2 regions of the Vibrio hyugaensis genome follow, and region 1 is predicted to be linked to the other one. Evidence: predicted binding sites of a transcription regulator. Region 1 holds the regulator's gene; the other holds the start of a gene.
What was found. The regulator MetJ, encoded in region 1, represses methionine synthesis genes. The targets are predictions, from matches to a motif close to TTAGACNTNTANANGTCTAA.

Region 1 (10,383 bases):
GATGCCCGACAGTGCGACAATCTCGTCACCGCTTTCACGCAAATCTCGAACGGTGTGATTTATTGGTAGCCCCGCACCAACCGTCGCGTTGTATAGCCAATGACGGCCAATCTTGGCGAAAGCATCTTGTACTTGATGGTAATACTGACTATCAGCTGAACCTGCCACCTTGTTCGCCGAGATAAGATGAATACCTTGCTGTGCAATTTCTACATAACGTGCCGCCAGATCTTTACTCGCAGTGACATCCAGTACCACCGCTTCGTCGAAATTTTGAATCGCGCCGAGCTTAGTTAGCCAATTACTATCATTCTCTATGCTTTCATCATCAAAGCGCTGAGCAACCGTTGCTGCATCAATCCCGTTTTCATCAAACCAGTAAGTTTGGCTATCTACCACCGCCACTAAATCAAAGCTCATGCCGTGGCGTTTTTCGAGCTCTTCTTTTTGCTCTGCGAACAGTGATAACCAACTTGAACCAATATTACCTTTACCACACAAGGCAACCGCTACACGCTTTTGCGCTTGAAACAGCTGACTATGAATACTTTGTACTAACTCTTCCACTTCGGCTCGACGTAATACCGCGACGAGACTCAGTCCTGATTGTGCCTCTGAGATAAATTCAACCGGAGAGTCTTTTAACTGCTGATAAAAGCCAAAGCAATGATTGGCGTTTTTCGTGACCCCTGCACCTACCGCTGCGAGCAGTGAGTAACCCTCTTTCAGCTTAATTTCAGCTTCAACCGCCAACTCTTGAAGGTAAGCCAATGCACCACCGGCTATCTCGGCCGTGTACGCCAAGCGCAATGTTTGTTGGTCTTCTTGCGCTTCAAATGCTAGTGGCTCTAATTGAGCGCGCTTTAACGCTTGCAACACTTCTTTCTGCGCTCGCTCAAAATCATGACCATGCACAAATGAAAGTTGCACGAGTAACACTTCATCAAGAGAGGTAATGATTTTAGCGCCACGACCAGATGCTAATACACGCTCAATTCTGGTTGAGCCAGACTCCGGTTGATAGCTGCATTTGAGGTTCAAATCCATCGTACTTTGAGCAACAGGTTGAAGCGTGCGACTGTGCAATACCGGAGCTGCTAAACGAGCAAGTTCACTTGCTTCATCTAAACGCAGTAGGGGCAACAAGCATGCATCAGAGACTAAACGTGGGTCCGCACTATACACACCTGCGACATCACTCCAGATAGTAACAGTACTAACTTCTGCCAGTGCACCAATAACCGTAGCCGAGTAATCAGAACCATTACGGCCTAACAGTACTGTCTCTCCCGCCTCATTCTGTGCCATAAACCCTGTGATAATCACTCGCTGATGATTATGTTGTGCCAACGCTTCTTTAATTAGAGCGTAAGAACGAGCGCGGTCGACTTCTGGTTGTGTACCTACTTCTGCACGCAGAAATGCGCGAGAGTCTTGTGCAACCGCTGGCAAACTCTGTTGCGATAACAATGCAGCGAGTAAGCGTGAAGACCATACCTCACCATGTCCAAGCACTGCGGCTTTTTGAGCTTCTGTTAACGGAGCCGTTAATTCTGCTAGAGTACTGAATTCATCTTGAAGGGAAGCAAGTAGTTGCGTCTGTGCCTCACCTGTTAACAAAGCTTCTACTAATTCAGTTTGGAATTGTCTCAAGCTTTGTAACGCTTCATGCGCAACACGACCGTCTTTATCTAAACCTTCAAGAAACTCGATCAAGCGATTGGTGGTTTTCCCTGCCGCAGACACCACGACTAAATCATTTTCGGCTGAATACTCTTTTAGTATTTCAACCACACGTAAATAGCATTCGGGGTTGGCTAAACTGCTGCCGCCAAATTTATGCAGCTGACGTTGTACACTCATGACTTTTTTCTCTCCCGATTACTGTGCTGCTTTTAAAAATGCTTGCTCAAGATCGGCGATCAAATCCTGTGCATCTTCAAGACCAACGGATAAGCGCAGTAACTGTTGAGAAACGCCAGCTTCAGCTAATGCCGCTTCCCCCATCGCGCGATGTGTCATCGATGCAGGATGACAAATCAAGCTTTCAACCCCACCCAAGGACTCAGCTAACGAAAACAATTCCAGCTCTTTTACAAACACTTTGAGCTGTTCAAATGATCCTGCGAATTCGAAGCTCAACATAGAGCCAAAACCGGATTGCTGCTTCTTGGCGATGTCATGTCCAGGATGCTCTGGCAAACTTGGGTGATAAATCTGTGCAACTAACGATTGAGTCTGTAAGTAAGCAAGTACATCTTGAGAGCTTTCTTCATGAACTCGCATCCGCGCACCCAGCGTGCGAATTCCTCTTAATGTCATGTAACTGTCGAATGGTGTTCCCGTCGCCCCAATGCAATTGCCCCACCACGCCAGCTCTTCTGCATGCTCTTCACTCTTGGTGATCACCACACCACCAATAACGTCGGAGTGACCGTTAATGTATTTCGTCGTGGAGTGGATAACAAAATCCGCACCTAGCTCCAAAGGCTTTTGGTACACCGGAGTTAAAAAAGTATTGTCCACTGCGACTAGAGCGCCGACTTGTTTTGCTTTTTCACACACTGCAGCAATATCAACCACGCGCACAAGCGGGTTTGACGGCGTCTCTAACAAGATTAGCTTTGGCTTTTTCGCAATCGCCGCATCCAGAGCTTGCTGATCCGACTGATCGACAAACTGCACTTTAAAGTCACCTTTGTTTGCACGAGTATTAAACAGACGATACGTACCGCCGTAGCAATCGTGCGGCGCTACAATTAGATCATCAGGACCAAGAAACGTCGATACCCAAAGGTTTAATGCTGATGTACCACAGTTAGTGACAACCGCTCCTTTGCCTGATTCAAGCTCGTACAATGCTTGCTCTAGTAAACCTCGGTTAGGGTTACCAGAACGGGTATAATCGTATTGAGGCACTTCACCGAATGCAGGGAAGCCATAGTTAGTAGAAAGGTAAATAGGTGGTACAACAGCGTTGTATTGGCTGTCTGACTCGATACCAGTGCGTACAGCAATGGTCGCAGGCTTACGGGTGCTCATGGGTGTATCCTTTCACGGGTGGTGACATCTAAATGGGAATGCGCTATATCTAGCTTGTATTGCTCAATTGATTAACACTCTTCCCTAACTATTAACCTCACTTTACTTGTCTAAAAATAAGACGTCAACACTTCTAGACGTCCATATGTCTTTGCTTATGGCAGTAAATGCAGCTAAAATCAGCACCTATATTTATTTTTCTAACTTATTACATTAATGAAGGTGCGCAATGGCTGACTGGAATGGCGAATACATTAGCCCGTATGCTGAGCACGGTAAAAAAAGCGAACAAGTAAAAAAGATTACCGTCTCAATCCCGCTAAAAGTTTTAAAAGTGCTGACTGATGAGCGAACACGCCGCCAGATCAACAACTTACGCCATGCGACTAACAGTGAACTACTGTGTGAAGCGTTCCTACACGCTTACACAGGTCAACCACTGCCAACTGATGAAGATTTGCGTAAAGACCGTCCAGACGATATTCCTACCGAAGCAAAAGCAATCATGACAGCGATGGGAATCGAATTCGAAGCATTCGACGAAGAATAATTGCTTACAAATTCGTCGATGATAGAAACTGTGCTGGGGACGGTTTCCAAGAACAAAAAAAGGGACGCGAGAGCGTCCCTTTTTTATTTTTAAATTTTACTTTACCACTATTGAGCCATGTAATTCTCTGGCATTTCAATACGTGCCACACCAGAGTCAACCGCAGCTTGAGCCACCGCTTTTGCCACGCGTGGTAGTAGGCGTGAATCCATTGGCTTTGGAATGATGTAGTCAGTTCCGAACTCTAGCTTATCGACGCCAGCTGCTTTTAATACCGCTTCCGGTACTGGCTCTTTCGCCAATTCACGAATCGCTTCAACCGCAGCCAGTTTCATTTCATCATTGATCTCGCTTGCACGAACATCCAATGCGCCACGGAAGATGAATGGGAAACACAATACGTTGTTTACTTGGTTCGGGTAGTCACTGCGACCTGTACCCATGATCAAGTCATCACGCACTTCGTGAGCCAATTCAGGTTTGATTTCTGGATCTGGGTTTGAACATGCGAACACAACTGGCTTGTCTGCCATGAGCTTCAATGCTTCTGCAGGTAGTAGATTTGGACCCGATACGCCCAAGAAAAGATCCGCACCTTCAATCACATCTTCCAACGTGCGCTTATCTGTGTTGTTAGCAAACAGCTGTTTGTATTCATTGAGATCATCACGACGCGTGTGGATCACCCCTTTACGATCCAGCATATAGATCTTCTCGCGCATCGCGCCACATTTGATCAATAGCTCCATACACGCGACTGCCGCCGCACCCGCGCCTAAACAAACAATCGTGGAGTCTTCGAGCTTCTTACCTTGCAGCTCGATTGCATTCAACATACCTGCTGCCGTTACGATCGCTGTACCGTGTTGATCGTCATGGAATACTGGCACGTCACAACGCTCAATCAGACGCTTTTCAATCTCAAAACAATCTGGTGCTTTGATATCTTCTAGGTTGATACCACCGAATGTATCAGCAATGTTTGCTACTGTGTCGACAAATTCGTCGATCGTGCGGTGTTTTACTTCGATATCAATTGAGTCTAAACCAGCAAAGCGTTTGAACAATAGCGCTTTACCTTCCATTACTGGTTTAGAAGCCAGCGGGCCAAGATTACCAAGACCAAGAATAGCCGTGCCGTTAGAAATAACCGCAACCATGTTGCCCTTCGCTGTGTACTTATACACGTTGTCAGCGTTCTGTGCGATTTCACGTACAGGCTCTGCAACACCAGGGCTGTATGCAAGAGCAAGGTCATTTGCAGTTTCAGCAGGCTTAGTTAGCTCTACGGCAATTTTTCCTGGGGTTGGATATGCATGGTAATCCAATGCTTGTTGGCGGCGTTCTTCTTCTGGGGTGACTTCTTGGCGATTGTCTTCAGACATGGATCGTTTCTCTTTGTTATTTTTCGGTAAGGGGGAATAAATTCTAAAGGATAGAAGTCAAACTTCATAGGCTAGATTGCGAGCGATATCCTTAAAAGGGCCGATAATAAAAGAGATTAGACCAGATATTAGTGATGAGCACCCTGTTTACAGGTCAGGTGCTCTTTTTATCACTTGGTTTGGATAGGAAAACAGCGAAATATAATCTCACTCTTCATCGACATATTGTGCTTGTAGGTAATTTTCTATACCTGACATCTGGATCAAACCGAGTTGAGTCTCAAGCCAGTCAACGTGCTCTTCTTCGTCTTCGAGAATATCTTGAAACAGATCTCTAGAGACATAATCGCGAATATCCTCAGCATAAGCGATGGCATCTTTCAAATCTGGAATGGCGGCCATCTCAAGTTTAAGGTCACACTCAAGCATTTCTTTGGTGTCTTCACCGATCATCAGTTTGCCGAGGTCTTGTAAATTAGGTAACCCCTCAAGGAACAGAATACGCTCGATCAAGTGATCAGCATGTTTCATTTCATCGATCGACTCGTGGTATTCCTTATCTGCGAGATGCTTTAATCCCCAGTCTTTGTACATACGGGCATGAAGAAAATATTGGTTGATCGCGATGAGCTCGTTACCGAGTATCTTATTGAGATGTTGAATAATGATTGGATCGCCTTTCATGGCAAAACCCTCCTCTTTGGCTTCATTTAAATGTAGAAGCAAATGAGAAGGTGTCAAAAAGGCTTAGCTAATATTTAGCTAGCTTGTTTCAGTATTAGGTATTCTGTTTCAGCTAAAATTTCTTTCGCTTGCTTGATGCACTTGCCGCATTGACTTCCCAATGCCGTACATCTTTTAATTCCTTTTATATCTGTTACGCCTTCATCTATCGCCAACTTCCTAATTTTCTTGTCAGAGACGCCATGGCAAAGACAAACGTACATATTCACTACCTTTAAATTTCACTATGGAATGAAATATAAACAAGAATCGTTCTTGTTACCAGTTGTATTAAAGCGAATTACAGAACGTTTTGTTATAACGATTTGAACTATTTTGGCGGCTTTCAGTGACTTAGCGGGGTACTCAAAAAGAAGAGGAAGTTAGGTAAAACTAAGACCATGTTTTTCATAAACAAAACGCATGACTAAGAATGACTGGCTTATAACCATATTGAAAAGAGGAATAGCAGATATAAAAAAGGGAAGCCTTAGCTTCCCCTTTTCTAGCGCTTTCTTCAAATCGAAGAAGAGTGCAAGATTACGATTAATTCAGTAAGAATTAATCGAAGATCTTAGCAACAACACCAGCACCTACAGTACGGCCACCTTCACGGATAGCGAAACGTAGGCCTTCATCCATAGCGATAGGAGCGATTAGCTCAACTTGCATTTGGATGTTGTCGCCAGGCATTACCATTTCTACGCCTTCTGGTAGAGAGATATCACCAGTTACGTCAGTTGTACGGAAGTAGAACTGTGGACGGTAGCCTTTGAAGAACGGAGTATGACGGCCGCCTTCGTCTTTAGAAAGTACGTATACTTCTGACTCGAACTTAGTGTGTGGAGTGATTGAACCAGGCTTAGCTAGTACTTGACCACGTTCAACTTCGTCACGCTTAGTACCACGTAGAAGTGCACCAACGTTCTCACCAGCACGACCTTCGTCTAGAAGCTTACGGAACATTTCAACACCAGTACATGTAGTAGTAGTAGTGTCTTTGATACCTACGATAGCAACTTCGTCACCTACGTTTAGGATACCACGTTCGATACGGCCAGTTACTACTGTACCACGACCTTGGATTGAGAATACGTCTTCGATAGGCATTAGGAATGGCATATCTACTGCACGCTCTGGTTCAGGGATGTATGAATCTAGCGCTTCAGCTAGTTCTACAATCTTAGCTTCCCATTGCTCGTCGCCGTTTAGAGCGCCTAGAGCAGAACCTTGGATAACTGGTAGATCATCACCTGGGAAATCGTACTCAGATAGAAGCTCACGAACTTCCATTTCTACTAGTTCTAGTAGCTCTTCATCGTCAACCATGTCACATTTGTTCATGAATACGATGATGTAAGGGATACCAACCTGACGGCCTAGTAGGATGTGCTCACGAGTTTGTGGCATTGGACCATCTGTCGCAGCAACAACTAGGATACCACCGTCCATCTGTGCAGCACCAGTGATCATGTTTTTAACATAATCCGCGTGTCCTGGACAGTCTACGTGTGCGTAGTGACGAGTTGGAGTGTCGTACTCTACGTGAGAAGTAGCGATTGTGATACCGCGCTCACGCTCTTCTGGAGCGTTATCGATAGATGCGAAGTCACGAGCAGCACCGCCGTATACTTTAGCAAGTGTTGTACAGATAGCTGCAGTTAGAGTTGTTTTACCGTGGTCAACGTGGCCGATAGTACCAACGTTTACGTGCGGTTTTACACGTTCAAATTTTTCTTTAGACACAATCGTGTTCCTTCCTAGTTATGATTCGCCGTGATCATTATTGATCCCGACGCGCCAGAAATTGTTATTTTATGCGCCAACGTCCGTTAGCGCAATATTTCGACGGCTTGATCTAGCAAAAAGTCGTAAACTTTTTGTGGTTCAATCGTCAATTAGTAACCACGCTCAGCCATGATGGCTTCTGCAAAGGTCTTCGGCACTTCAGCGTACTCATTAAACTCCATAGAGTAAGAAGCACGGCCTTGAGTTGCAGAACGTAGGTCCGTTGCGTAACCAAACATCTCAGATAGAGGAACTTGAGCACGGATGATCTTAAGACCAGCCACACCTTCATCCATACCTTCGATCATACCGCGACGACGGTTTAGGTCACCAACAACGTCACCCATCCAGTCTTCCGGAGTAGTTACTTCGACATTCATCATTGGCTCTAGAATCACTGGCTGTGCTTCTAATGAACCTTTCTTGAATGCCATCGAGCCAGCGATCTTGAACGCCATCTCGCTTGAGTCAACATCGTGGTAAGAGCCGTCGAATAGTGTAGCTTTAATGTCTAGAACAGGGTAACCCGCTAGAACACCGCTATTCATTTGCTCTTCGATACCTTTCGATACCGAGCTGATGTATTCCTTAGGAACCACACCACCCACGATCTCGTCTACGAATACGAAACCTTCACCAGGTTCTGAAGGCTCAAGTTTGATCCATACGTGACCGTATTGACCGCGACCGCCAGATTGACGAACGAACTTGCCTTCCACTTCCGCAGAACCACGAATGGTTTCACGGTAAGCAACCTGAGGTTTACCAACGTTACAGTCAACGCTGAATTCACGCTTCATACGATCAACGATGATATCTAGGTGAAGTTCACCCATACCAGAGATCAGAGTCTGACCTGTTTCGTCGTCCGTTTCCACGCGGAATGATGGATCTTCCGCAGCCAGTTTACCTAGCGCGACACCCATTTTCTCTTGGTCTGCTTTAGAACGAGGTTCTACTGCGATCTGAATTACTGGCTCAGGGAATTCCATGCGTTCCAGAATCACTTTGTGGTTCTGGTCACATAGCGTGTCACCTGTTGTCACGTCTTTCAGACCGATAGCAGCTGCGATATCACCAGCGCGAACTTCTTTTACTTCTTCACGCTTGTTTGCATGCATCTGAACGATACGACCAAAACGCTCTTTCTTCTCTTTTACTGAGTTGTAAACAGCATCACCTGAGTTCACAACACCGGAGTAAACACGCATGAAAGTTAGCGTCCCCACAAATGGGTCAGTCGCGATCTTGAATGCTAGAGCTGAGAACGGTTCGTTATCGTCTGCGTGACGTTCAACTTCGTTCTCTTTTTCGTCGATACCTTTAATTGCAGGTACGTCGATTGGCGATGGCAAGAATTCAATCACTGCATCTAGTACTGCTTGAACACCTTTGTTTTTAAACGCACTACCACAAGTAGCCAGTACGATTTCATTGTTTAGTGTACGAGTACGTAGAGCTTGTTTGATCTCAGCTTCAGTCAGCTCACCTTCTTCAAGGTACTTGTCCATTAGCTCTTCAGTTGCTTCCGCTGCCGCTTCAACCAAGTTGTTGCGCCACTCTTCAGCAAGCTCTTGCATGTCTGCTGGAATTTCGTCGTATGTGAACGACATGCCTTGGTCGGCTTCACTCCAGTTGATCATCTTCATCTTGATTAGGTCGATAACACCACGGAAGCCTTCTTCTGCACCAACGTTCAGTTGGATTGGAACAGGGTTCGCACCAAGACGGTTTTTGATTTGGTCCACAACACGTAGGAAGTCTGCGCCTGCACGGTCCATCTTGTTTACAAACACCATACGTGGAACGTGGTACTTGTCAGCTTGACGCCATACAGTTTCAGATTGAGGTTCAACACCAGATGAGCCACAGAACACAACTACTGCACCATCAAGTACACGCAAAGAGCGTTCTACTTCGATAGTAAAGTCAACGTGTCCAGGGGTATCAATGATATTTACGCGGTGCTCTTGGAATTGTGCTTCCATACCACGCCAGAAAGTAGTAGTTGCAGCTGAAGTGATAGTGATACCACGTTCCTGCTCCTGCTCCATCCAGTCCATGGTTGCTGCGCCATCGTGAACTTCACCGATTTTATGAGACAGACCAGTGTAGAACAAAATACGTTCAGTAGTGGTTGTTTTACCAGCATCTACGTGAGCACAGATACCGATATTACGGTAGCGCTCAATAGGAGTTTTGCGAGCCACGATTGAATCCTCTTAACTTAGAGATAGGGACTATTGCTATAGCTAAAAATGCTATCCCCTAGATATAGCAATAGTTCCTAGCATAGGCATAGGAACTAAAGAAGTGCTGCAAGGAACCTTGCAGCACTGAAAAGGTATTACCAACGGTAATGTGCGAACGCTTTGTTTGCGTCAGCCATGCGGTGAACGTCTTCACGTTTCTTAACCGCAGTACCTTTGTTCTCAGACGCGTCTAGCATTTCAGCTGCTAGGCGTTGAGCCATAGATTTTTCACCACGCTTACGCGCAGCTTCAACCAACCAACGCATAGCAAGTGCGTTACGGCGAACCGGACGAACTTCTACAGGTACTTGGTAAGTTGAACCACCTACACGGCGAGATTTAACTTCTACCGCTGGGCGAACATTTTCAAGAGCTTCTTCAAAAATAGCTAAGTGGTCTTTACCAGACTTTTCAGCCATAGAATCTAGTGCAGTGTAAACAATTTTCTCTGCAGTAGATTTTTTACCGTCAACCATTAGGATGTTAACGAATTTTGCCAGCAGTTCAGATTTGAACTTTGGATCTGGAAGGATCTTACGCTGACCAATGACGCGACGACGTGGCATGGATTTTCTCCGTTGTCTTCTTCAGGTTTTATCCAAAACTTTTCAGTTTTTTCAAAAAATTAAAAATAATTTAGTGT
Region 2 (10,383 bases), 190 kb from region 1:
GTTCCATAGAATAGTTTTAGCGTTCTTCAGAATTTCTGCTAGTTCAGCAGTTGAGTCTGGACCAAGGTCGAAGATCATATCGTCGTCTTGTACTTCAGAAACGTGCTTGATTTCAGCTTCTGCGTTCTCGTCAAATGCTTTTGCACATGCAACGTCAGTTGCTACTGGAATTGCACACTCATCCATTAGCTTCTTAGCTGTTTCTACTAGGTCTGCTTCGTATAGAGACTTACCAACGTTGTGGCCAGCAGCTGCGATGAATGTGTTAGCGATACCGCCACCAACAACAAGTTGGTCAGCGATTTTAGATAGAGACTCAAGAACCGTTAGCTTAGTAGAAACTTTTGAACCACCTACGATAGCAACCATTGGACGAGCAGGCTTGTCCATTGCTTTACCTAGTGCTTCTAGTTCGTTAGCTAGTAGAGGACCCGCACATGCTACGTCTGCGTGCATGCCTACACCGTGAGTAGATGCTTGTGCACGGTGAGCGGTACCGAATGCGTCCATTACGAAGATGTCACATAGAGCAGCGTATTGCTTAGACAGTTCTTCTTCGTTTTTCTTCTCGCCTTTGTTAAAGCGAACGTTTTCAAGAACAACTAGCTCACCAGCGTTTAGTTCTAGACCGTTTAGGTAATCTTTCGCTAGTTTAACTTCGCAATCTAGTGCGTCGTTTAGGTAGTTAACTACTGGTTGTAGAGAGAACTCTTCAGCGTATTCACCTTCAGTTGGGCGACCTAGGTGAGAAGTAACCATTACTTTAGCGCCTGCTTCTAGACAGTGCTTGATAGTTGGAAGAGATGCGATGATACGTGCATCAGAAGTTACTTTACCGTCTTTTACTGGCACGTTTAGGTCAGCACGGATAAATACACGTTTACCTGCAAGATCCAGGTCAGTCATCTTGATTACAGACATGATGTGTCCTCTCAAATATTAAATAATTAAAGTTTTTAAAAACTCGGCAATCCTGCCAAGCCCGTTAATTCTTCAAACTGGTTATTGATATGGAGATACGTCAGATTTATTTCAAGGCTTAAAATAAAAAATTTCTCCATCGCTTCCTCACCATTAAGGCTCCACTTGTGAAGAAGCTTGCATTGCTAAAGCGGTATCCAGCATCCGGTTAGCAAAGCCCCATTCGTTATCGCACCAAACAAGCATTTTTACGAGTTGCCCGTTGCTCACTCTAGTCTGAGTTCCATCCACAATGGCACTGTGGGGATCATGGTTAAAGTCGATGGAAACGAGCGGCGATTCAGTATAGTCAACAATGTTACGTAATGTACACTGAGATGCGTTAACAATGGTTTGATTTACGTCATTAACTTTCACATTTGTACTAATTGTGACACTTAAATCCATCGCAGTGACGTTAACTGTCGGAACTCGAACCGAAATGGCTTCGAATTTGTTGGAAAATTTCGGGAAGATTCTTTCAATTCCCTTATGCAACTTAGTATCGACAGGAATGATGGATTGACTGGCAGCACGAGTACGACGTAAATCATTATGATAAGCGTCAATCACCTGCTGATCGTTCATTGATGAGTGAATAGTAGTAATGGTGCCCGACTCAATGCCAAAGGCTTCATCTAAGACTTTAATAATTGGAACGATACAATTCGTCGTACACGAGCCATTAGAAACAATGCGATGCTCGCCTTTTAACGTTTCATGGTTCACGCCATAAATGATGGTGTTGTCGAGGTCATTTGCACCAGGGTGAGAAAACAGGATTTTCTCTGCACCTGCTTCAATATGAGCTAAGCCATCCGCTTGTGAGCCAAATACGCCAGTGCAGTCTAAGACAATATCGACCTCTAAATCGCGCCATGGCAACAGGTCAATTTCAGCGAGGTGAAGGATTCGAATGGGGTCATATTCACCACTGTCATGATGAACATAAAGATGTTCTTGATCGTGAGAGATTTTCTTTCCGAAGCGGCCATGACTGGTGTCATATTGCAGAAGATGGGCCATTGCTTCTGGTTGTGCAAGCTCATTGACAGCGACAACCTTAATTTGTTGGTGTTTACCGCTCTCATATACTGCTCGCAGTACATTACGACCGATACGTCCAAATCCATTGATCGCAACCTTTAGCATTTCTCCCTCGCCTCACCAAAAATTCGTGTCACAGATAGTACCTGATACGAAGGCAGAACGCATTAAGTAAGTGATCTCACTCGCGGTAAACTATCTTTTCACTTCACGATATATTCACATTGCCAATATATTCATTTCTGACCTCGCGTATTTCACTTGGCACTTTAACTCCTTGTTTTACCACCAAAAGGAAATGCGTATGTCAGGTTTTCCCGCTGCTCACTTTTGTAAGCGATGCAATAGAGAAACACCACACTCTGAAGTGCTGGTCCGTAAGCCAAGTAGTTTATGATACGGATAAATCGATTCTTGGAACGTTAAAGCTTTGGGCTCATACCTTGCTAAATGGCGGCCACTATTACGATATGGATCGCTATGTCACCTGTAAGGAATGTGGACACAAAAAGAAAGACAACTGGGGAAAAGAATTTGAATAGGCACAAAAAAACCGAGCATTAACGCTCGGTTTTTCATTTATAACGCGAAATTACGCTAGCAATTCTTGTGCTGTGTTCACTACGTTTTCTACAGTGAAACCAAACATTTCGAACAGCTGGTCAGCCGGCGCAGACTCACCGAAGGTTGTCATACCGATGATGCGGCCGTCGAAACCAACGTACTTGTACCAGAAGTCAGCAATGCCCGCTTCTACCGCGATACGTGCCGTTACGTCTGATGGTAGTACAGATTCACGGTAAGCAGCGTCTTGCTTGTCGAATGCATCTGTTGATGGCATTGAAACAACGCGTACTTTCTTACCTTCAGCCGTTAGTTGCTCAGCAGCTTTCACTACTAGCTCAACTTCAGAACCTGTCGCGATTAGGATTAGCTCAGGCTTACCATCGCTGTCTTTCAGGATGTAAGCACCTTTTGCGATGTTCGCAACTTGCGCAGCATCACGATCTTGTTGCGCTAGGTTTTGACGAGAGAAGATAAGTGCAGTTGGCGCATCTTTACGCTCAATCGCCAGTTTCCATGCTACTGCAGATTCAACTTGGTCACATGGACGCCATGTGCTCATGTTTGGAGTCAGACGTAGTGAAGCCATTTGCTCAACCGGTTGGTGAGTTGGGCCATCTTCGCCAAGGCCGATAGAGTCGTGCGTGTAAACTTGGATGTTCTGAACTTTCATCAGAGCAGCCATACGCATAGCGTTACGAGCGTATTCCATGAACATTAGGAATGTTGCGCCGTAAGGAACGAAACCACCGTGTAGCGCGATACCGTTCATGATCGCTGTCATACCGAACTCACGTACACCGTAATGGATGTAGTTACCAGAGAAGTCGTTCGCATCTAGAGACTTAGAACCTGACCACATGGTTAGGTTAGAAGGCGCTAGGTCAGCAGAGCCACCCATGAATTCAGGAAGCATTTGACCGAACGCTTCTAGTGCGTTTTGAGATGCTTTACGTGATGCAATGTTCGCTGGATTAGATTGAAGATCCGCAATAATTTGGCTCGCTTTTTCTTCCCACTCTGCAGGAAGTTCGCCGTTTAAACGACGTTTAAGCTCTGCCGCTTCTGCTGGGTAAGCCGCTGCGTATGCTTCAAACTTCGCATTCCAAGCCGCTTCTTTCTCAGAACCTGCTGGTTTTGCATCCCACTCAGCGTATACGTCTGCTGGGATTTCAAATGCAGGGTGTTCCCAACCTAGGAACTCACGTGCTGCTGCGATTTCGTCTGCACCTAGTGGCGCACCGTGACAGTCGTGTGAACCTGATTTGTTTGGAGAACCAAAACCGATGATGGTTTTAGTACAGATCAGCGTAGGACGAGGGTCTGCTTTTGCCGCTTCAATAGCAGCATTGATCGCTTCAGAATCGTGACCATCTACAGCAGGGATAACGTGCCAACCGTACGCTTCAAAACGCTTAGGTGTATCGTCAGAGAACCAACCTTCTACGTGACCGTCGATAGAAATACCGTTGTCATCCCAGAATGCGATCAGTTTACCTAGACCTAGTGTACCTGCAAGAGAACATGCTTCATGCGAGATACCTTCCATTAGACAGCCGTCGCCCATGAACACGTAAGTGAAGTGGTCAACAATGTCGTGACCTTCTTTATTGAACTGTGCCGCTAGCGCTTTCTCAGCCATTGCCATACCAACCGCGTTGGTGATGCCTTGACCTAGAGGACCAGTCGTTGTTTCGATACCTGGTGCGTAGCCGTACTCCGGGTGACCAGGAGTCTTAGAGTGAAGCTGACGGAAGTTTTTAAGATCGTCGATAGACAGCTCGTAACCGCTCAGGTGCAGTAGAGAGTAAATCAGCATAGAGCCGTGGCCGTTAGACAGCACGAAACGGTCGCGGTCTGCCCACTCTGGGTTAGCTGGGTTGTGGTTTAGGTGAGAACGCCAAAGAACTTCAGCGATATCAGCCATACCCATAGGTGCGCCTGGGTGGCCAGAGTTAGCTTGTTGAACACCATCCATGCTAAGAGCGCGGATTGCATTTGCCAGATGTTTACGAGAAGACATGTCTGCTCCTGAGTGCATTAAGCGAATTGATAAAGGAATGTGGGCGCTTTTATCTTACTAAGAAGGGATAAAAGCGCCGCAATATTCTCTCAGAGCCAAATTCCGACTGCAAACGTTTTACTCACCATTTTTGAGGTTTTAACTCAATCTTTTCGCTGATTGTCTGCATTTTTCTATAAATTCATCATCCTTCAAGCAAACGATTGGGTAATAAGTCAGATGAATTGGATTGGAAAAAGAACTTGTAATTCGAACACGGCAATTTAAAATAGACGTCTAGATGTAGAAACACCTACAAACTGTATTGTATTTTTCGTGGCAAGCTTGCGTTAGTTGGCCATGAGTAAACCTTAAGATTGGAGCTATCATGGCTAAGCACCTGTTCACTTCTGAGTCGGTATCAGAAGGTCATCCAGATAAAATCGCAGACCAAATCTCTGACGCAGTTCTTGATGCAATTCTTGAGCAAGACCCAAAAGCACGTGTTGCTTGTGAGACTTACGTTAAAACCGGCATGGTTATGGTTGGCGGTGAAGTAACAACGTCGGCATGGGTTGATATTGAAGAAATCACTCGTGAAACTGTTCGTGAAATTGGTTACGTTCACTCTGATATGGGCTTCGACGCGAACTCGTGTGCGGTTCTAAACACCATCGGTAAGCAGTCTCCAGACATCAACCAAGGTGTTGATAAAGCAGACCCTAAAGAGCAAGGCGCGGGCGACCAAGGCATCATGTTTGGTTACGCAACAAACGAAACTGAAATCCTAATGCCAGCTCCAATTACTTACTCTCACCTACTTGTTAAGAAGCAAGCTGAAGTTCGTAAGAGCGGTAAACTAGACTTCCTTCGTCCAGATGCAAAATCTCAAGTAACGTTCCAATACGACCAAGGTAAGATTGTTGGTATTGATGCGGTTGTTCTTTCGACTCAGCACTGTGATTCAGTAACAACACCAGACCTACGTGAAGCAGTGATGGAAGAGATCATCAAGCCAGTATTGCCTTCAGAGTGGATCACTAAAGACACGAACTTCTTCATCAACCCAACCGGTCGTTTCGTTATCGGTGGTCCAATGGGTGACTGTGGTCTAACTGGTCGTAAAATCATCGTAGATACCTACGGCGGTGCAGCTCGTCACGGTGGCGGTGCATTCTCTGGTAAAGATCCATCAAAAGTAGACCGCTCAGCAGCTTACGCGGCACGTTACGTAGCGAAAAACATCGTAGCAGCTGGCATGGCTGACCGTTGTGAAATCCAACTTTCATACGCTATCGGTGTTGCTGATCCAACGTCTATCATGGTTGAAACGTTCGGTACTGAGAAAGTATCACACGACATCATCATTGAAGCGGTTCGTCAAAACTTCGACCTACGTCCATACGGTCTACAAGAAATGCTTAACCTGCTTCAACCTATCTATAAGCAGACGGCAGCATACGGTCACTTCGGTCGCGAAGAGTTCCCATGGGAAGCAACTGATAAAGCAGCACTTCTACGCGATTTCGCTGGCATCAAGTAATCGAGCCACGCAAGAATCGATCAAGCCCTCGCCTTTGGCGGGGGCTTTTTGTTTCCCCCTCCCTTTTTCTTTTCTATCTCTTTCTTGAACAAAAATTCAGCATTTATTTGTAAATTGCCCTAACTCCGCCAATAGTTAACATAATGTTAAATGCACTTTCCGACGCATATAACGTATAGAGATAAGATGCGGACTCACGTGATGAAAAGAGTAATGAAAACGTCAGTCAGGCATCCTTTATGGCCTAGGTGCCATCGTGGGAATAAATCAAGGAGGAGTTATGCCTCGTACCGTGAATCCGTCTGACTTCCAAAATAAACGAAAGGAAGTCCCAGATAACGAATATGCCAGAACCATTCCGTGCAATACCGTGAATCTTTCGGCCCCATTCCATTGGCTCTCACTAGGTCTGCACGACTTCGTTCGTATGCCAGTCATTAGTGCCTTTTACGGCATCTGCTTTATGGCCGCCGCTATTGGTATCGTGCTTCTGGTTCAATGGCAAGGCACACACTTAGTGGTGATGCCGAGTCTGATTGTCTACATGCTAATCGGCCCATTCCTAGCACTAGGCTTATATGACGCCAGTTGGGAGAGAGAGCGTGGACACAAACCAAGCTTGTTCCATTCAATGAAAGCCATTGGACGAAATTCGACTTCTCAATGGGCATTCGCTGTAATGCTCGCGGTATGTATGATTTTCTGGATGCGAATTGCCGCTCTGCTTCATGCACTTTATCCGTCCGTTCAAGGCGCGCCACTGACTGACTTCTTGCCTTTCCTAGTGATTGGCTCTCTAGTTGGCTTGGTATTAGCGTGCATCGTGTTCAGTATTTCTGCTTTTTCTATTCCTTTAATGATGGAAAGGCGTGTAGACATGATGACCGCCGTCTTTACCAGCTTTAACGCTGTGAAGTCCAACATTCCTGCGATGATCGTATGGGCAGCCATCATTTGTGGCGGTATCTTAATTGGCTTTGCAACGTACGGCATAGGTATGCTCTTCACCATGCCAATCCTCGGTTATGGTACTTGGCATGCTTACCATGCGACGATTAAGAAAAAACACACGCCTTAGAAAACTGATGTTATGATCCTGCCCTCGCAAACGCGGGGGCTTTTTATTAAATATGATGAGGTAAGTGTGGATATAGAGCTGAGCTACAAAGCCAAACAAGTGATGGCAGGTTGCATCACGAAGGCGGAGCAAGCATTCAAACGTTCTTTTCCGGTGCCCGCAGTCACATTTAATGTTCGTGGTAAAGCGGCAGGCAAAGCTTATCTGCAATTGAATGAAGTTCGTCTAAATCCAAAGCTTTTTAAAGAAAACCCGCAAGCTTTTCTAAAAGAAGTGATACCACATGAAGTAGCGCATCTCATTACGTACCAAGTATACGGTCGTGTTCGCCCTCACGGTAAAGAATGGCAAGGTGTGATGGAAGCCATTTTTAACGTGCCAGCTAAAACAACTCACAGCTTCGATATCGCCTCTGTGCAAGGTAAGACCTTTGAGTACCGCTGCGCTTGCACCGCCTATCCGCTCTCAATTCGACGCCACAATAAAGTCATGCGTAAAGAGGCCGTCTATTCCTGCCAAAAGTGTCGAAAACCATTAAGCTTCACTGGCACTCAGCTCTCTTAACTCTCCTCGATAGAAATATTCAGATTCCTAAAACAGAGATTGTCGTTCTCAAACGGCTTCTTTTTGCCCATTATTGTTAACACACTCATCACTAAAGCTAATTTCTGCGTGTTAGAATGAATAAAGTCATACTTTATAAAGACTTTAATCATGAAATACCTGTTCTCTTTATTCCTGTTTGCGCTTTCTAGTGCCGTAATTGCTGCGCCACCGACCTCTTTCTCTGCGGCAAAACGTGAAGCGGTTAAAATATACAAAGATCACCCAACCAGTTTCTACTGTGGCTGTGATATCAACTGGCAAGGTAAGAAAGGTGTACCGGACCTTGCTTCTTGTGGCTACCAAGTGCGTAAACAAGAAAAACGTGCTTCTCGCATCGAGTGGGAACACGTGGTCCCAGCTTGGCAATTCGGCCACCAGCGTCAGTGCTGGCAAGATGGCGGACGCAAAAACTGCACAAGAAACGACAAAGTTTTCAAATCAATGGAAGCCGACCTTCATAACCTGACACCAGCTATTGGGGAAGTGAACGGCGATCGTTCTAATTACAATTTCAGTCAGTGGAATGGTATGGACGGTGTCAGCTATGGCCGCTGCGAAATGCAGGTTAACTTCAAGCAACGTAAAGTCATGCCACCAGACCGCGCTCGTGGCTCGATTGCTCGCACCTACCTATACATGAGCAAAGAGTACGGCTTCAAACTGTCTAAGCAACAAACTCAGTTAATGAGTGCGTGGAACAAAACCTACCCTGTCGACAAGTGGGAATGTGAGCGTGACGAGCGCATTTCAAAGGTTCAAGGCAACCATAACCCATTTGTACAAGAGGCTTGTCGAGCACTGTAATTCCCCTCAAAAATACAGCGGCAAACTTGTGCTAATTGAGGCGTAACTATTTACTGCAAATGGAAACGCCTCTTGCCCCTTGTTTTTTCGGTGGAAAGCATCCATGTTAGTGTCTAAACACTCGCGTATGCAGGAAATCGAAACACGATGCGTATCCCTCGAATTTATCATCCAGAAACCATTCAACAACTTGGCGCACTCGCTTTAAGTGAAGATGCAGCAGGCCACATTGGCCGAGTCCTTCGCATGAAAGAGGGACAAGAAGTCCTCCTTTTCGATGGCAGTGGCGCAGAATTTCCAGCCGTGATTAGTGAAGTCACGAAAAAGAATGTGATGGTTGAATTAACCGAGCGTGTAGAAAGCAACATTGAGTCACCTTTAGATCTGCATCTTGGTCAGGTTATTTCTCGCGGCGATAAGATGGAATTCACGATCCAAAAGTCTGTTGAGCTTGGTGTTAATACAATCACACCTCTTATCTCTGAACGTTGTGGCGTAAAGCTAGATCAAAAACGCTTCGAGAAGAAACTCGCTCAATGGCAAAAAATCGCAGTGAGCGCTTGTGAACAATGTGGTCGCAATGTCGTGCCTGAGATCCGTCCAATCATGAGTTTGGAAGAGTGGTGTCAAGAAGCGTACGACGGTTTAAAACTGAACCTTCACCCACGAGCGAAGTACTCAATCAATACCCTGCCAACGCCTGTCGAAAAAGTACGGCTATTGATTGGCCCTGAAGGCGGCCTATCTTCAGAAGAAATCGGCATGACACGCGAACATCAATTTGAAGAAACGTTACTCGGTCCTCGCGTACTGCGCACCGAGACCGCGGCTCTTACCGCAATTACAGCCTTACAAGTTCGTTTCGGCGATCTTGGTTAAAACGGAGAAAAACAATGATCAAACTCGGTATTGTTATGGACCCAATCTCGTCCATTAACATCAAGAAAGACTCTAGCTTTGCCATGATGCTTGAAGCGCAGCGCCGCGGTTACGAAATCCACTACATGGAAATGAATGATCTTCATCTAGACCAAGGTAAAGCAATTGCGGATACCAAAGTGGTTGAATTAAAAGAAGATCCAACTGGCTGGTACGAATTCAAATCAGAGCAAACGATCGAGCTTTCTGAGTTAGATGCGGTTCTGATGCGTAAAGATCCTCCATTCGACACTGAGTACATCTACGCGACTTACATCCTTGAACGTGCTGAAGAACAAGGTGCACTGATCGTTAACAAACCACAAAGCCTACGCGACTGTAACGAGAAACTGTTCACGGCTTGGTTCCCTGAACTCACACCAACTACTATCGTGACGCGAAAAGCAGAGAAGATTAAAGCTTTTCGTGAAGAGCATGGTGATGTGATCCTAAAACCACTTGATGGCATGGGTGGTGCATCTATCTTCCGCGTAAAAGAGAACGATCCAAACGTATCTGTGATCATCGAAACGCTGACTAACCACGGCCAAAACTACGCAATGGCGCAAACCTTCGTACCTGACATCAGCAATGGTGACAAGCGTATTCTTGTGGTTGATGGTGAACCAATGCCTTACTGCCTAGCTCGTATCCCTGCAAAAGGCGAAACGCGCGGCAACTTGGCTGCTGGTGGTACCGGTGAAGCTCGTCCACTGAGTGAAACTGACATAAAAATCGCACAAGCCGTCGCACCAACATTGAAAGAAAAAGGTCTTATCTTTGTTGGCCTTGACGTGATTGGCGACAAGCTAACGGAAATCAACGTCACCAGCCCAACGTGTATTCGTGAAATTGAAGCAG

Region 2: a site for MetJ is predicted at 4,863-4,882, ahead of metK (methionine adenosyltransferase). Genes of this name have one in related genera too.

Annotation. Positions count from the first base shown of each region.
Region 1 is NZ_CP025794.1:2,523,296-2,533,678, reverse strand. Features, by position in the region: gene C1S74_RS12545 (bifunctional aspartate kinase/homoserine dehydrogenase II) at 1-1,863, opposite strand, end outside; gene C1S74_RS12540 (O-succinylhomoserine (thiol)-lyase) at 1,882-3,042, opposite strand; gene metJ (met regulon transcriptional regulator MetJ) at 3,272-3,592, shown strand; gene C1S74_RS12530 (malic enzyme-like NAD(P)-binding protein) at 3,700-4,977, opposite strand; gene bfr (bacterioferritin) at 5,185-5,661, opposite strand; gene C1S74_RS12520 ((2Fe-2S)-binding protein) at 5,736-5,924, opposite strand; gene tuf (elongation factor Tu) at 6,262-7,446, opposite strand; gene fusA (elongation factor G) at 7,599-9,698, opposite strand; gene rpsG (30S ribosomal protein S7) at 9,836-10,306, opposite strand.
Region 2 is NZ_CP025794.1:2,715,605-2,725,987, reverse strand. Features, by position in the region: gene C1S74_RS13510 (phosphoglycerate kinase) at 1-921, opposite strand, end outside; gene epd (erythrose-4-phosphate dehydrogenase) at 1,075-2,112, opposite strand; partial or broken gene C1S74_RS13500 (hypothetical protein) at 2,312-2,549, shown strand; gene tkt (transketolase) at 2,600-4,594, opposite strand; gene metK (methionine adenosyltransferase) at 4,962-6,116, shown strand; gene C1S74_RS13485 (DUF2189 domain-containing protein) at 6,397-7,194, shown strand; gene C1S74_RS13480 (SprT family zinc-dependent metalloprotease) at 7,261-7,758, shown strand; gene endA (deoxyribonuclease I) at 7,909-8,604, shown strand; gene rsmE (16S rRNA (uracil(1498)-N(3))-methyltransferase) at 8,752-9,483, shown strand; gene gshB (glutathione synthase) at 9,498-10,383, shown strand, end outside.